4 regions of the Streptomyces sp. NPDC091209 genome follow, and region 2 is predicted to be linked to each of the others. Evidence: riboswitches for the same ligand, from Rfam matches in the RefSeq annotation. Region 2 holds a riboswitch; each other region holds the start of a gene.
What was found. A riboswitch is a leader RNA that binds a small molecule or an ion and turns the genes downstream of it on or off. The one in region 2 is predicted to bind cyclic di-AMP.
Positions count from the first base shown of each region.

Region 1 (4,123 bases), on a different contig from region 2:
GAGGTGCTTGGCCGCACCCGCCGCCCGGGGCGAGTCGACCGTCGTGCCGGGGCGGTACTTGCCGGTGAGGAAACCGGAGGCGAGCCCGTAGTACGGGACCGCGGCCAGACCGGCCCGGGAGGCGACGTCCCGCAGAGGGCCCTCGTAGGTGTCGCGCGAGACCAGGTTGTACTGCGGCTGGAGCGCGACATAGCGCGCGAGACCCTCGCGGTCGGAGAACTCCAGGGACTCCTGGAGCCGCTCCGGCGAGATGTTGGAGGCCGCGATGTGCCGCACCTTGCCGGCCGTCACCAGCTCGTCGAGGGCCCCGATGATCTCGTCGACCGGCACCTCCGGCTTGTCGAAGTGCGTGTAGTAGAGGTCGATGTGGTCGGTGCCCAGGCGGCGCAGCGACGCGTCGGCCGCGGCCTTGATGTTGGCACCGGACAGCCCAGGGTACGCGGGGTGCTGGCTGACCTTGGTGGCGACGACGATGTCCGCGCGGTTGCCTCGGCTCTTCAGCCACTTGCCGATGATGGTCTCGGACTCGCCGCCCTCGTTGCCCTCGATCCACGCCGAGTAGGAGTCGGCCGTGTCGAGGAAGTTGCCGCCGGCGGCCGCGTAGGCGTCGAGCACGGCGAAGGACCGGGTCTCGTCGGCCGTCCAGCCGAAGACGTTGCCGCCGAGGGAGAGCGGGAAGACCTCGAGGTCGGACGAACCGAGCTTGCGAAGAGAAGTCATGTACGGGATCAACGCCCCTGCCGGATGCACGTATTCCGCACTCGTCCCGGCCCGGTCCGCACTCGTCCCGGCCCGGCAGGTGCCCGCAGCGCCCGCACCTGCCTGACCGACGGCCCTGACGTCGGGGGGGTGGACGTCAGGACCGCCGGAGATCAGGGAGGACACGGATCAGGGGTTGAGACCCCTGCTCTGGAGCCACGCCATCGGGTCGATGGGGGTGGCGGCGCCGCCGGGGTGCACTTCGAGGTGCAGGTGCGGCCCGGTGACATTGCCCGTCGCGCCCACGCGCCCGATGACATCGCCCGTGGCGACCTTCTGGCCCACGCTGACGCTGATCGAGGACTGGTGGCAGAACCAGAGTTCCGTACCGTCGTCGAGGGTGAGGATCGTGCGGTAGCCGTACGAGCCGGCCCAGCCGGCCTCGGTGACGGTGCCGCTGTGGATCGCCTTGATGAGCGTGCCGGTGGGCGCCGCGAAGTCGAGTCCCGTGTGGTAGCCGGAGGACCACAGGGCGCCGGCCTCGCCGAAGCGCGAGGTCAGGGTGTACGAGGAGGTCGGCAGCGTGTAGCTCTTGGCGAGCTCGGCGAGGCGCTCGGTCTCGGCCTTCGCCTTGGCCGCCTCCGCCGCCTTCTTCTTCGCCGCGTCGGCCTTGGCCTCGGCGTCGTCCGCCTTCTTCTTCACGACGGCGGACAGGGCGGCCTGCTGCGTGGTGCTGTCGGCGTGCGCCTGCTGCGACTGGGCCTGCTGCATGATCCGGGCGCGCAGCGCCTCGCCGGCGTCCGTCGCGCCCTGGGCCGTGTCGGCGCTGGTCAGGCCTACGCTGGTGAGCGGAGTCGTGGAGCCCTTGGGGGTGCTGGATCCGCCGTGCGAGATCAGGGCTTCGGCGGAGTGGGTGACCGAGGCCAGGTCGGGCAGCGAGATCGAGACGGGCGGCTTGCCCGGCGCGGCGCTGGCGATACCACCGCCACCGACGGCGGCTATGACACCGACGCCGAGAACCGTGGAACTGCGGGCGAGTCCTCCGCCGCGCTGCTTGCCCGTGCGGTGCCGGCCGCGGATCGGAAGAACGGAATCCTCGGTGGGATTCCACTCCTCCCAGGGTCCCTCGTCCTTGCCATGGCCGAAGGCCTGCGCGTCATTCGGCGCGAACGAGGTCGGCTGAGCGGGCCGGTTGGACGCCACGTGGGCGCACTCCTTTCCTTCCTTGCCGCCTACCGGGTTAGCTGACGGGTTCGGAGCAGGAAGGTCTCCTACGCGCGTACGGCCACCGTGCTTCCACGGCGGAAATACGCTCGATTCACCCCAAGTTGTTGGTTCCCCGGTTCCCTTGCGGGATTCGGCGCGTACGCACGGAGCCACCTCTTGTGACGGCTGTAACGACCGCGCTGCGTTATCGAACGTTAATAGACCCAGGCACCGAATTCCAAGATGTTCCGACTGATCATTAACGGCTTTTGGCCAGGACTTTGGGGTCATGAGCGATGAAAGACGGGCGAGTTGGTCCAACCTCGTCGACACGGATTCACTTGACGGTGCATCAGTCGCTATGCGGAGGGACACGGTCCGATCACCGCTCGTGACGATGTCCGAAAAGGCCGCGGGCGTTGTACGCGAAGGGTTTCCCGACCTCTCGGAAATCGCCTCACGGGCACGCGTCAAAAATGCCGGACGGCGAGCAGTGCCATGTCGTCCGTCAATGCGCCGCCCGCATGCCGGCGGACCGCCTCGGAGAGGGCGGCCAGCAGTGCGTCGGGGCCGGGAAAGACCCGTCCGGCGAGCCACGCGGCCGGATCGTAGAACGTTCCGCGCGGATCGCGGGCCTCGGACAGACCGTCCGTGTACAGGAGCAGCGTGGACCCGCGCGGAAAGCGTCCCTGGACCGCCGGGTCGGGCCAGGCGCCCAGTTCGCCCATGCCGAGGGGCAGCGCGAAGGACTCGGCGGCGAGGGTGACGAGCGTGCCGTCGGGATGCAGGAGCAGGGGCGGCGGATGTCCTCGGTTGACGACGCGGACGACGTCCTTGTCGTGCGGAATCTCCGCGAGGACGGCGGTGGTGAACCCCTCGAACGCGTCGATGCTGTCGCGCCGGGTGCCCGCGCGCGTCAGCGCCCGCTCCAGACGCCCCGCGACCGCCTCCAGGGTCGCCTCCTGCTCGGCCGCCTCCCGGAACGCGCCGACCACCACGGCGACGGCCGCCACGGCGGTCATCCCCTTCCCCCGTACGTCGCCGACGACCAGCCGCACGCCGTACGGGGAGTCCTGCACCGCGTACAGGTCCCCGCCGATGAACGCGTCCTCCTGTGCCGCCTCGTAGCGGGCCGCGACATCGAGGCCGTCGATGCGCGCCTCGGGCTCGGGCAGCACGGCGCGCTGCGCGAACTCGGCGATCTCCCGGACGGAGGCGAGCCGTTCGTCGCCGCGCCGGACCAGGATGTTGATGAGGACGGCGAGGACGGCGGCCGTCGTCACCGTGACCGTTTCGGTGACCGCGTCGACCTGCAGGACGATGCCGAGCACGCAGTGGACCACGAGGACCGCGCCGACGGCGAGGACGCCGGTGAGGACGGTGCCGCGCTGCGAGTAGAGCGGCGCGGCGACCAGGGGCGCGGCCGTGAAGAAGGGAGCCGCGGTGTAGTCACCCGGGGTGAAGTAGTCGTAGAAGATCCCGGTGACGATCAGCAGCGCGGGCAGGGCCCGGACGAAGGCGCGCGCGAAGGAGATCCTGCGGGGCGCCGCTGCCGCCGGACCGGACGGCGTGGCACTCCCGGGTCCGCGGACACCGGGCGACGGTCCGGCTGCCGGGTCAGGGACTTCTCCGGTCCGCTGCTCACCTCCTGGCTGCCCCACCCGTCCAGAAGACCCGGAGCGCGCGCGGCGGGCGACCGGTGTGGCCCGACCGGGGGACGGCGCCGATGGTCCCGGAGGAAACCGGGCCGACTGTCCGGCCTGGAGAACCGGCCCGCAGAACCGGCCGGTGGAGCCGTCGCGAGAACCAGTCGGGACAAACACCAAGGGCCGGAACTCGTGAATCCGAGTTCCGGCCCTTGGCCTTGAGTAGCGGGGACAGGATTTGAACCTGCGACCTCTGGGTTATGAGCCCAGCGAGCTACCGAGCTGCTCCACCCCGCGTCGTTAAGACCAGTGTACGCCATCCGCGGGACCCCCAGCACACCCGTTTAAACGCACCCCTTCAGCCGCGGCGGCGGCCTTCGGCCACGCCCCTTCAGCGGCGCCGACGGGCCCCCGGCCGTCACCTGCCGAGTACGGCATCCGGGCCCGCCGGGGATTACGGGACAGCCCTTAGCCCGGCAGATGCCGGTTGGGGGCCTTGGCCCGGTCGGCGTACTCGGGGAGGACGACGACCTCGGCGCCCGCGGCGGCGAGCAGCCCGTTCCCGTCGGCGT
Region 1 is NZ_JBIVVR010000002.1:680,286-684,408, reverse strand. Features, by position in the region: gene ACIQRL_RS10085 (aldo/keto reductase) at 1-720, opposite strand, end outside; gene ACIQRL_RS10080 (M23 family metallopeptidase) at 889-1,902, opposite strand; cyclic di-AMP (ydaO/yuaA leader) riboswitch at 1,914-2,072, opposite strand; gene ACIQRL_RS10075 (PP2C family protein-serine/threonine phosphatase) at 2,376-3,566, opposite strand; tRNA gene ACIQRL_RS10070 (tRNA-Met) at 3,775-3,848, opposite strand; gene ACIQRL_RS10065 (dihydrofolate reductase family protein) at 4,020-4,123, opposite strand, start outside.
Region 1: it holds a riboswitch for cyclic di-AMP, as region 2 does, so the genes downstream of both, ACIQRL_RS10080 (M23 family metallopeptidase) here and ACIQRL_RS27970 (LysM peptidoglycan-binding domain-containing M23 family metallopeptidase) in region 2, are expected to answer to the same signal.

Region 2 (4,123 bases):
CCCACCGGCTCCAGCGGAACCACGGGAACCGGTGGACGCCGCAGACCCGGGCGCCCGGCTCAGTCCAGCAGTCGCTCGCGCAGGCGCTCCCGCAGCTCCGGCGTCATCCCCAGTCCCTGCTCCAGGTAGTCGTCGACGCTGCCCCAGGTCTCCTCGATCGTCTCGAACGCGGCCGTCAGGTACTCGGCGCGGGCATCGAACAGGGGGCTGAGCAGTTCCATGACCTCGGGGGAGTACGCGGCGGCCGAGGTGTTGCTGCGGTGCACCTTGTAGCGGCGGTGCGCGGCGTTCGACTCCAGGTAGTCGGCCACGATCGCGTCGCGCTCGACGCCGAGGGCGAGCAGGGTGATCGCGATGGACAGTCCGGCGCGGTCCTTGCCGGCCGCGCAGTGCATCAGCGCGGGCACACTGTCCGCGGCCAGCGCGTGCAGCACCTGGGAGTGCTCGGCCGTGCGCTCCCTGATGATCGTGCGATACGAGTTGATCATCCGGTTCGCGGCCTTGCCGTCGCCGAGGATCGCGCGGAGCTGGTCGAGATCGCCGTCGCGGACCATCTTCCAGAACGCGCCGCCGTCCGCCGGGTCGGTCAGCGGAAGGTTCACGTTCCGTACGCCCGGCAGTTCGACGTCCGGGCCCTCCAGCTTCTGGTCCGCGGCATTGCGGAAGTCGAAGATCGTGTGGAGTCCCAGGGAGGAGAGGAACGCGGCGTCGTCCTCCGTGGCGTGCGCGAGGTGGCCGCTGCGGAACAGGTGCCCGTAGCGCACTCGTCGGCCGTCCGCGGTGGGCAGACCCCCCACGTCGCGGAAGTTGCGCACTCCGCCGAGCTCGGGCTCGGTCGACGGGACCTGCTGCGTCACGGGGGGCTCCTCTCATGGGGCCGCCGGCGCCGCCGGGCTGGATTCGGCGTCGCTCGTCGGCAGTTGTGTCCGGCTCGCGCTCTCGACGATACGACATGGGTTCCTCAGGCAATGATCTGTCCACAGGCGCCGCCTCCCGGACGAGACCCCCGTGATGATGTTGCTCAACGGGTTCGCCTGTCCGAATGCGTCGAGAGGTCGATCACCTCTTCCTGTCGTGTGGATCCAATGGGGCGAATTGCACCGATTGCAGCACTTTGGCGCGCCGTTTCGCGGGTCCTTTTGCGCGCCGGGCCACACAGGGATCCAGATGTGACGGATATCCGTCCGCGTCGCATCTGGCTGTTCTGTCCGAATTGGCGGCTTCATTCCAACTGGCCCTGGAATAAAGCACCCTGGGACGAGTCGCGTGAGGAGCGTCATATTCGTGACGATGCGTTGCCGTCCTGATTTCTCAACCGCCCCGCATTTCCGGGCGCCTTGAGGGGCCCGAAAGATCGTCATTCCACAGAGGGTGACGGCAATTCCCGCATGGATCAAGAAAGGTGAGCGCCCGGAAAGCGCACACGGTTGTCGACGCGCTCTCGTCTCGCTTACGTTCTGCCTCAATCCGGACGGACGCCCAATCCTGCCGCCGCCCGGAATCCGCACACTCACCCGTACACGGCAGGAGCGGGGGACCCACAGGTTCCGCGCCTGGTCCGGTCTCCGGAACAGGCTAGGGGTACAGCCGCGCAGCAGCGTGGCCGGGCATCTCCAGCCCGCACCCGACAGCTCACCCCGCAGGCGCCGGAGAGGAAATCGTCATGCCCGCGAAGGGTAAGCACCGCCGTCCCAAGTCCCTCCGTTTCAGCCGCTCGATCGCCGCGGCCGGAACCGGTGGCGCCGCACTCGCGCTGCCCCTGATGGGAGCCACGGGAGCCCACGCCGCGACCCCGGCCACCGCCGTCGCGCAGCACGTCGAGAAGGCCGCGACCGCCGCGCCCGCCGCCGCGAGGACCACCACGACGAAGACGTACGCGGTGAGGTCCGGCGACTACCTCTCGAAGATCGCCGACGAGCACAACGTCACCGGCGGCTGGAAGAAGATCTACTCCGACAACCGCTCGGCCATCGGCAGCGACCCGTCGCTGATCCACCCCGGTCTGAAGCTGTCGCTCGGCAAGAAGGCGGCCTTCGCCGGCGCCGGCCACGCGGCCACTCACGCGGCGACCCGCACGGCGGCCTCGGCCCCCAAGACCGACCAGGCGACCCCGGCCACCGACACCGCGGCCTCCAACACCGCCTCCGCCGAGAACAGTTCCGGCTACACCCTGCCGGTCGACGGCGGCAGCGTCGGCACCGGCTACAAGGTGGCGGGCAGCATGTGGTCCAGCGGCTACCACACGGGCGTGGACTTCGTGGTCCCGACCGGCACCACGATCAAGTCCATCGCCGCGGGCACCGTCGTCTCCGCGGGCTGGGGCGGCGCCTACGGCAACCAGGTCGTCATCCTGCACGCCGACGGCAAGTACTCCCAGTACGCCCACATGTCGTCCCTGTCCGTCTCGGCGGGGCAGACCGTGACCCCGGGACAGCAGATCGGCCTCTCCGGCGCGACCGGCAACGTCACCGGACCGCACCTGCACTTCGAGATCCGCACCACGCCCGACTACGGCTCCGACGTCGACCCGGTCGCGTACCTGCGCTCGCACGGTGTCGCCGTCGGCTGACGCCCGACCCCCTGCTCCTGACGGCAGGACCGACACCGAAGGCCGGACCCCACGATCCCCGGGGTCCGGCCTTCGGTGTCCCCTTTACGGGCCACGTGACCCGGAAGTCGGCTGAAACCCGTCGAGCGAAGCACCCGACCACCATGGAGCGATTCCCGTGATTCCCCCGCCCGTGGGTGATCGCTGCTTCAACGTCCTTGATATGAGCCTTATTCCAGAGTTGACCAACGCTTGGCGAGTGGCTTATCTCACCGCCCGTCAACCCTTCCCTACGGTCGCGTAGCTCACATCGAAAGGTGAATCATGGGTCGATGTGGCAGACGATTCGAAGAGTGACGACAGATCAGTGATCGGGTCGTACGTGGCGGTGGGGGACAGCTTCACCGAAGGCGTCGGCGACCCTGGGCCCGACGGGGCGTTCGTCGGCTGGGCCGACCGGTTCGCGGTACTTCTCGCCGACCGGCGACCCGAAGGCGATTTCAATTACACCAATCTCGCCGTGCGCGGCAAACTGCTCGACCAGATCGTCGAGTCCCAGCTCCTGAAGGCCAAGGAGCTCGGCCCCGACCTGGTCTCGTTCTGCGCGGGCGGCAACGACATCATCCGCCCGGGCACCGACCCCGACGAGGTCGCGGAGCGCTTCGAGCGCGCGATCGCCGACCTCACCTCCGCCGTCGGCACCGTCATGGTGACCACCGGCTTCGACACCCGTGGCGTCCCCGTGCTCAAGCATCTGCGCGGCAAGATCGCCACCTACAACGGACATGTGCGGGCCATCGCGGACCGCTACGGCTGTCCCGTCCTCGACCTCTGGTCCCTCAAGACGATCCAGGACCGCCGTGCCTGGGACGGCGACCGGCTGCACCTCTCGCCCGAGGGCCATACCCGGGTGGCGCTCCGTGCTGGACAGGTACTCGGCCTCGACGTACCCGCCGACCCGGACCAGCCCTGGCCGCCCCTCCCGCCGCGCGGCACCCTCGAGATGCGCCGCGACAACATCCAGTGGGCCCGCGAATATCTCGTCCCCTGGATCGGACGGCGGTTGCGCGGGGAGTCCTCGGGCGATCACGTGGCGGCCAAGGGGGCCCTGTCACCGGACGACATCAAGATGCGCATCGAGTCGGTGGCCTGAGACGGGACCACCCGGTGGCGGAACCACGGACAGCACGGGGCCCGGCCGGGCCGAGCAGCCGGGCCCCGCGCCGGCGTCCGGGGCGGGCCGGCGTCGACCGGTGAGATGACAGCGCGGGAGTGGCGCGGGGCGGGGCCCGGCCGACGGTGCTGGGATGGCCGCGTACCGGGACGCGCACACCAAGGCAATCCAGTACGCCCGGCTCGGCGGTCACCGTCCGCGCCGGCTGGTCTCCCTCACGGAGGGCGGCAGCGGGGCGTCCCGCCCGGTACCCCTCGCCGCGACGGCCTTCGGCCAGGGCGGATCAGGGGTACCGGTCGCTCCCGGCGAGATCCGGGACACGATCGTCCTCACGGTCGCCTACGACATGGACTGAGGCGGCGCGGAGCGCACCGCGAAAGGGGCCGAGGCGGCGCGCAGCG
Region 2 is NZ_JBIVVR010000010.1:162,776-166,898, reverse strand. Features, by position in the region: gene ACIQRL_RS27975 (tyrosine-protein phosphatase) at 60-857, opposite strand; cyclic di-AMP (ydaO/yuaA leader) riboswitch at 1,502-1,659, shown strand; gene ACIQRL_RS27970 (LysM peptidoglycan-binding domain-containing M23 family metallopeptidase) at 1,664-2,569, shown strand; gene ACIQRL_RS27965 (SGNH/GDSL hydrolase family protein) at 2,916-3,701, shown strand; gene ACIQRL_RS27960 (SIMPL domain-containing protein) at 3,856-4,077, shown strand.

Region 3 (4,123 bases), on a different contig from region 2:
TGGCCACGCAGACGAGGAACACCTCTCCCGCCATACGGCGCCGCCAGTGCCGTACGACGGTCAGCAGCAGGATGGGCCACAGGGCCGCCGACAGCGCGAGCAGGGCCTCGGCGAGCCCCTGCCACCCCAGCACGGAGAACCTGGTGCCGAGCACGGTGGTCGCCGCGACCGCGGTGAGGCCTGCCGGCGTGCCGGCCTGTCGCACCCATTGCTCCCGGTCGCCCATCAGCCGGACGAGGAAGTCCGCGGCGAGCCCGAGCCAGGCGAGCGACGCGAGGACCAGCGCGATCCGGGAGAGGGTCTCGTAGCCGGTCAGGTGCAGCCCGATCGAGATGATGCCGGTGGCCATGACGGCGGTTCCGGCGGCGGGCGACCGCCCCGCCCACCAGGCGCGGAACGAAGCGGTGTCCGGCATGTCCGGTGTATCTGGCATGCGCCCGATGCTAGGGATCTCCGGACCCGTTACCGGTGGGGCACGCGCGTGAGGAGCGCGAAAACACCGGGCACGCGCGCGGGGGGCACGAAAACTCGGGGCACGCGGGCACGGAGCCTCGGTCGCTCCCCGCGCGCGTGCCCCGCGAAGGGCGTCGCTCGTACCCCGGTCTACGCCGGGCGCACCACGCTGTGGATCGCCGAGGTGCCGTCGTAGTAGATCGACTCCTCGCGGACGTACGCTCCCGGCTTCGGCGCGTGGATCATCATGCCGTTGCCGATGTAGAGGCCGACGTGGCTGATGTCGTTGTAGAAGAAGACCAGGTCGCCGGGCTGGGCGTCGGCGAGGGGGACCGTCGTGCCGGCGTTCACCTGGTCATAGGTGACGCGCGGGAGGCTGACGCCGGCGGCCTTCCAGGCGGCCTGGGTCAGGCCCGAGCAGTCGTAGGAGTCCGGGCCGGTGGCGCCCCAGACGTACGGCTTGCCGATCTGTGCGCGAGCGAAGGCGAGCGCCTCGGCCGCCTTCGACGAGGAGCCCGTGGCCGTCGATCCCGTCGCCGATCCGGCAGTCGAACCGGCCGTCGAGCCGGTCGTGGTGCCCGACGACTGCTGCTGGGCGGCCTTCGCGGCGGCGGCCTGCTGCCGTGCCAGCTCCGCCGCCTTGGCCGTGGCCTGCTCCTGCTTCTTCTTCTCGATCGCCGCCAGCCGCGCCTTGTCCTCGGCGTTCAGCTTCGAGAGCAGGCTGCGGGCCTCGCCGAGCTTCCGCTGCACCGCGGCCTTGGACGTCTTGAGCGCCTTCTGCGAGGCGGTCAGCGACTCCAGGCTCTGGGAGGCCTCCGTGCGCTTCTTGGCGGTGGTGGCCTGCTCCGTGATGTAGTCGTCGACGGCCGCCTTCTGGCGGTTCGTCAGGCGGCTCATCAACTGGGTCTGGTCGAAGTAGTCCTGCGGGTTGTCGGCGAGCAGCAGGGTCGCGGTGCTGGGTGCGGCGGCCCCGGTGCGGTACTGCGCCGCGGCGAACGAACCCAGCTCCTCGCGCGCGGTGTTGAGCTTCTCGGTGCGCTGGGCGACGTCGTCGAGGAGGGTGTCGACGCGCTTCCGCTGCTCGGCGGTCTTCTCCCGGCTCGCGTTGTACTTGTCGGTGGCCGTCTCGGCCTGGTGGTAGAGGGCGTCGACCTTCTTCGAGACCTCTACGACGCTGGGCCTGGGTTCGGCCGAGGGGGCGGCGTTCGCCGTCTGGGAGAGCAGGGCCACGGAGGTGAGGGCCGCCGTGGCGAGGGCCGGGGTTCGTATGCCTGCGATGCGCGTACCCGTAGGACGCCCTTTGCGGTGTGACGCCAAGAGAGGCGACTCCTTCCGTCATCCGCCTGCCGAGTTAGCTGTCGGGTTCGGGCGGGTGGTTCCGGAAGGTTGCCCTACGGTCCTTGCCCCACAAGGCGGTTGGACCGATTCACCCCAAGTTCGGTGGGTCCCCGGCTCCGGCGGCCCGTGGGCGTGCCGAACTCGGCGGAGGCCGCTCGGCCCGGCGAGGTTCGCCGGTTGCGGTCGGGCGGCCTTCTGGCACGCTAGCCAACTGCTGTGGCCCGTGTGAAGGTTGATGTGCGATATGCCCGATACATTTTCGTGACCTTTCCCGCACCCTCCGCCTCCCGTGACGCGTTCGGGGTGATTCATCCGCATTGCGGACCCTTGGCCTCGTGTGTCCCATGCCCTGCGTGCCGCGGCCGCTCGGTAGCACCCTCGGGCACACTGACCGTCGCCGATCCGTCGCGCACGGTCACGGTCATGGACCGTGAGGTGCGATGCGGGGAAGCCGGGAGGCCCGGGAAGCCGGGAGCCGGGGAGCCCGGGAGGCCCGGGAGGCTCGGAGGCCCGGAGGCTCGGAGGTCCGGGAAGCCGACCGTGGGGTCGGCCACCGACTCGGAGGGGGAGCCGGAAGCCGGGGAGCCCGGGAGGCCGGAAGCCGGGAGGCCCGGAAGCCGGGAGGCCCGGGAAACCGGAAGCCCGGGAGGCCCGGAGGTCCGGAAGCCGGAGGCCCGGAAGTCGGGAGCCGGGAAACCGGAAGCCCGGGAGGCCCGGAGGTCCGGAAGCCGGAGGCCCGGAAGTCGGGAGCCGGAGGCCCGGAAGTCGGGAGCCGGAAGCCCGGAAGTCGGGAGCCGGAAGCCCGGAAGCCCGGAAGCCGGGAGGCCCGGGAAACCGGAAGCCGGGGAGGCCCGGAGGTCCGGAAGCCGGAGGCCCGGAAGTCGGGAGCCGGTAGCCCGGAAGCCCGGAAGCCGGGAGGCCCGGGAAACCGGAAGCCGGGAGGCCCGGAGGTCCGGTAGCCGGAGGCCCGGAAGCCCGGGAAACCGGGAGGCCCGGGAGCCTGTGCGGCCGGGATTCGTGTCACGAGTTCCGGTCGAGTTCTCGGGGTGGCGGCGGGCTGTCAGTGGGGCGGCCTAGACTCGGAGAGCGATGAGCAGCCTCTTTGACGACAGCTTCCTGGCGAACCTCAAGCCCTCCGCGGCCCACGAGGACGAACACCCCCCGCCGCCCGAGGACGATCACGTACCGGAGCCGGTTCCGGACGATCTGTTCGGCGGGAAGTTCGACATGCCCCCGAGCCGGGACGCGTACTACCGCGACGGCGCTCCCAGGCCGGCCGTGGACCCGGCGGCCCTGCTGGACGGACTGAACGAGAACCAGCGCGCGGCCGTGGTGCACTCCGGCTCCCCGCTGCTCATCGTGGCCGGCGCCGGCTCCGGCAAGACCCGGGTGCTGACCCACCGGATCGCGCATCTGCTCGGCGAGCGCAACGTCCACCCCGGCCAGATCCTCGCGATCACCTTCACGAACAAGGCCGCGGGCGAGATGAAGGAACGCGTCGAGGCGCTCGTGGGCCCGCGCGCCAACGCGATGTGGGTGATGACCTTCCACAGCGCCTGCGTCCGCATCCTGCGCCGCGAGAGCAAGACGCTCGGCTTCACCTCGTCCTTCTCGATCTACGACGCCGCCGACTCCAAGCGTCTGATGGCGCTCGTCTGCCGTGATCTCGACCTCGACCCCAAGCGCTTCCCGCCGAAGTCGTTCAGCGCCAAGATCTCGAACCTGAAGAACGAGCTGATCGACGAGGAGGACTTCGCCGCCCAGGCCTCCGACGGCTTCGAGAAGACCGTCGCCCAGGCGTACGCGATGTACCAGTCGCGGCTGCGCGAGGCCAACGCGCTCGACTTCGACGACCTGATCATGACCACGGTCAATCTGCTGCGCGCCTTCCCGGACGTCGCCGAGCACTACCGCCGCCGCTTCCGGCACGTCCTGGTCGACGAGTACCAGGACACGAACCACGCGCAGTACGCGCTCGTCCGGGAGCTCGTGGGGACCTCCGAGCACCCCGTGGACGTACCGCCCAGCGAGTTCGACCTGCCTCCCGCCGAGCTGTGCGTCGTGGGTGACGCGGACCAGTCGATCTACGCCTTCCGCGGCGCGACCATCCGCAACATCCTCCAGTTCGAGGAGGACTACCCGAGCGCGACGACGATCCTCCTGGAGCAGAACTACCGCTCCACCCAGACGATCCTGACCGCCGCCAACGCGGTCATCGAGCGCAACGAGTCCCGCCGTCCCAAGAACCTGTGGACCAACGCGGGCGCGGGCTCGAACATCACGGGCTACGTCGCGGACACCGAGCACGACGAGGCCCAGTTCGTCGCCGACG
Region 3 is NZ_JBIVVR010000020.1:3,365-7,487, reverse strand. Features, by position in the region: gene ACIQRL_RS37590 (tellurite resistance/C4-dicarboxylate transporter family protein) at 1-433, opposite strand, end outside; gene ACIQRL_RS37585 (NlpC/P60 family protein) at 604-1,770, opposite strand; cyclic di-AMP (ydaO/yuaA leader) riboswitch at 1,778-1,948, opposite strand; gene pcrA (DNA helicase PcrA) at 2,881-4,123, shown strand, end outside.
Region 3: it holds a riboswitch for cyclic di-AMP, as region 2 does, so the genes downstream of both, ACIQRL_RS37585 (NlpC/P60 family protein) here and ACIQRL_RS27970 (LysM peptidoglycan-binding domain-containing M23 family metallopeptidase) in region 2, are expected to answer to the same signal.

Region 4 (4,123 bases), on a different contig from region 2:
CTGGAGCTCGCCCTCTGGCTGGAGGCCGACCGTATGGGCTCGCTGCTCGCGGCACTGGACGACGAGTCCATGGAGAACCAGCGCGACGTCGTCAAGAACGAGCGCCGGCAGCGTTACGACAACGTCCCGTACGGCACGGCGTTCGAGAAGCTCACCGCGCTCTCGTACCCCGAGGGCCACCCCTACCACCACACCCCGATCGGGTCGATGGCGGACCTGGACGCGGCCACCCTGGAGGACGCCCGCGCGTTCTTCCGCACCAACTACGCGCCCAACAACGCGGTCCTGTCGGTCGTCGGGGACATCGACCCGGAGCAGACGCTCGTCTGGGTGGAGAAGTACTTCGGCTCCATCCCCGGGCACGACGGCAAGCCCGCCCCGCGGGACGGCTCGCTGCCGGACGTCATCGGAGAGCAGCTGCGCGAGGTCGTCGAGGAGGACGTCCCGGCGCGTGCCCTGATGGCCGCCTACCGGCTCCCGGAGGACGGTACGCGCGCGTGCGACGCGGCCGACCTGGCGCTCACCGTCCTCGGCGGCGGCGAGTCCTCCCGGCTCTACAACCGGCTCGTACGCCGTGACCGCACCGCCGTGGCGGCCGGCTTCGGCCTACTGCGGCTCGCCGGAGCGCCCTCCCTGGGCTGGCTGGACGTGAAGACGTCCGGCGACGTCGAGGTCCCGGTCATCGAGGCCGCCGTCGACGAGGAACTCGCCCGGTTCGCCGAGGAGGGCCCCACGGCCGGGGAGATGGAGCGCGCGCAGGCCCAGTTGGAGCGCGAATGGCTCGACCGGCTCGGTACCGTCGCGGGCCGCGCCGACGAACTGTGCCGGTACGCCGTCCTGTTCGGTGACCCGCAGCTCGCCCTGACCGCCGTGCAGCGCGTCCTCGACGTCACGGCGGAGGAGGTCCAGGAGGCCGCCAAGGCCCGCCTGCGCCCCGACAACCGCGCGGTGCTCGTCTACGAGCCGACCACCGCCGAAGCCGCCGACGCGGCTGACTCCGCCGACGAGACCGACGAGGAGGCGGCGAAGTGACCGATCTCGCCACCATGGACTTCCACCCGCAGCCGCAGGGCGGCCGGCCCAAGCCGTGGGCGTTCCCCGCCCCCGAGCGCGGCACCCTGGACAACGGCCTGACCGTGCTGCGCTGCCATCGCCCCGGCCAGCAGGTCGTCGCCGTCGAGGTCATCCTCGCCGCGCCGCTGGAGGCCGAGCCCGCGGGTCTGGACGGCATCGCCACGATCATGGCGCGCGCCTTCTCCGAGGGCACCGACAAGCACTCGGCCGAGGACTTCGCCGCCGAACTGGAGCGCTGCGGAGCCACGCTCGACGCGCACGCCGACCACCCCGGCGTACGGCTGTCCCTCGAAGTGCCCGTCTCGCGCCTGGCCAAGGCCCTGGGCCTGCTCTCCGACGCCCTGCGGGCCCCCGCGTTCGCGGACAGCGAGGTCGAGCGGCTGGTGCGCAACCGGCTCGACGAGATCCCGCACGAGACGGCCAACCCGGCCCGTCGTGCCGCCAAGGAGCTCTCCAAGGAACTGTTCCCGGCGAGCGTGCGCATGTCGCGCCCGCGCCAGGGCACCGAGGAGACCGTCCAGAGCATCGACTCGGCGGCCGTACGCGCCTTCTACGAGAGGCACGTACGTCCCGCCACGGCCACCGCGGTCGTCGTCGGCGACCTGACCGGTGTCGACCTCGACGAGCTGCTCGGCGACACGCTCGGCTCCTGGACCGGTTCGTCCGCCGAGCCGCGTCCCGTGCCGCCGGTGAGCGCCGACGACACCGGCCGCGTGATCATCGTCGACCGCCCCGGGGCCGTCCAGACCCAGCTGCTCATCGGCCGGGTCGGCGCCGACCGGCACGACCGCGTGTGGCCCGCCCAGGTGCTCGGCACCTACTGCCTCGGCGGCACCCTCACCTCGCGCCTGGACCGCGTCCTGCGCGAGGAGAAGGGCTACACCTACGGCGTACGGGCGTTCGGCCAGGTCCTGCGCTCCGCGCCGGACGGCACGGGCATCGCGATGCTCGCCATCAGCGGCTCGGTGGACACCCCGAACACGGGTCCTGCGCTCGACGACCTGTGGAAGGTGCTGCGCACCCTGGCGGCCGAGGGGCTGACCGACACGGAGCGCGATGTGGCCGTGCAGAACCTGGTGGGTGTCGCGCCCCTCAAGTTCGAGACGGCGGCGGCCGTCGCGAGCACGCTCGCGGACCAGGTCGAGCAGTACCTGCCGGACGACTATCAGGCGACGCTCTATCAGCAACTGGCCGCCACCGGCACCGTGGAGGCCACCGCGGCCGCCGTGAGCGCGTTCCCGATGGACCGTCTGGTGACCGTTCTGGTGGGCGACGCGGCGCAGATCGAGGAGCCCGTCAGGGCCCTCGGAATCGGTGAAGTCAGCGTGGTGGCCGCCGAGTAGAGCCCCTGCGACCGAGGAGGCCCTGGTGACTGAAGAGTCGTCAGGGCCTTCTTTTTTCCCGGACACCGCTCCCAAGATGTCCGTGTTCGTACGGGCGTTGCCCTTCTGCCCTGTGGGATGCGTTACAAAAATCGTGATCCGTTTGTTGTTCGAATGATGCCCCGTTTAGCGTCGGTCCGACTGTTCGTCACGCAGTGCGCCGCGCCCGCGGCAACCGGACAGTCATCGCCGAGTCCCCCTATGGCGCGAGTCAGGGGAGCCGGGGACCCACACGTAGTCCCTGGGGTGAATCGGACGCCCTCCCCGGAGGGGGTCCGTAGGAGACCTTCCTGCTCCGAACCCGTCAGCTAACCCGGTAGGCGAGAGGGAAGGAAAGGATCAGCCCCTACATGGCGTTCTCCTGTGGCACCGGCAAGCATCGTCGTCCGAGCCGGGTGCACAGCACCACCACGACCGCCGTCGGGGTGGCGGCGCTCACCACCACCGGTGTGATCGGAACCCTGGCCGCGCCCGCGTTCGCCGCGGAAGCCTCCGTCGAGCAGACCGGGCTGACCCAGGCCGTCACGCTCGGCGACTCGGTCGCCGACCAGATCGACGCCCAGGCCTTCGCGCAGCAGCGCGCCGCCGAGGAGGCTGCCGCGCGGAAGCAGGCCGAGCAGACCGCGCGCAAGCACGCCGCCGAGCAGGCCGCGAAGTCCCGCGAGGCCAAGGAGCGCGCCGCCCGTGAGGCCGAGCGCAAGCGCCTGAACATGTTCGTCATCCCGATCACCGGTTCGTACGTCTCCACCGGCTACCAGGCCAGCAGCAGCCTCTGGTCCTCGGGAAGCCACACCGGCGTCGACTTCCATGCCGCGTACGGCACCTCGGTCCACTCCGTCGGCTCCGGCACCGTCGTCACGACCGGCTGGGGCGGTGCCTACGGCAATCAAGTAGTGATCAAGATGCTTGACGGCACGTACACCATGTACGGCCACCTGTCGTCCATCGGGGTGTCGGTGGGGCAGACGGTCACTCCTGGGCAGCAGATCGGCCTCTCCGGTGACACCGGCAACACCACCGGACCCCACCTCCACTTCGAGGCCCGTACGACAGCGGAGTACGGCTCGGACATCGACCCGGTCGCGTACCTGCGCTCGCACGGAGTCAACGTCTGACGACCGCTTCGCGGCTTCTTCACCGCTTTCGATGCCCCGGCTCACCGAGCCGGGGCATCATCGTTTCCGGAGGCCGTCTGTCCAAAAAATATCCATGGATTCAGGCCCGCCATCGGAAATTCAGGCTTCCTGCAATAGAGTCACTGAACAAGCGTCAATCGATGGCGTTTCGCGGGGATTAAAGCGGAGGTCGGTCATGCGTATTCCGGCGCACTCGGTATGCACGGCGATCCGTGACGACATCGTCGCGGGTGTCTACGAGCGCGGCGGCCGGCTCACCGAGGAACTGCTCGCGCGGCGCTACGGCGTCTCGCGCGTCCCCGTGCGCGAGGCCCTGCGCACCCTGGAGGCCGAGGGCTTCGTGGTCACCCGCCGGCACGCGGGCGCGTGCGTCGCGGAACCCACCGAGCAGGAGGCCGCGGACCTCCTGGAGATGCGCATGCTGCTGGAACCGCTGGGCGCCGCGCGGGCCGCCCAACGGCGTACGGAGGCCCATCTCAAGGTGCTGCGAGGCCTGGTCAGGCTGGGCCAGGAGCGTTCCAGGAGGGGCCA
Region 4 is NZ_JBIVVR010000019.1:24,332-28,454, reverse strand. Features, by position in the region: gene ACIQRL_RS37070 (M16 family metallopeptidase) at 1-1,032, shown strand, start outside; gene ACIQRL_RS37065 (M16 family metallopeptidase) at 1,029-2,417, shown strand; cyclic di-AMP (ydaO/yuaA leader) riboswitch at 2,634-2,794, shown strand; gene ACIQRL_RS37060 (M23 family metallopeptidase) at 2,807-3,571, shown strand; gene ACIQRL_RS37055 (GntR family transcriptional regulator) at 3,768-4,123, shown strand, end outside.
Region 4: it holds a riboswitch for cyclic di-AMP, as region 2 does, so the genes downstream of both, ACIQRL_RS37060 (M23 family metallopeptidase) here and ACIQRL_RS27970 (LysM peptidoglycan-binding domain-containing M23 family metallopeptidase) in region 2, are expected to answer to the same signal.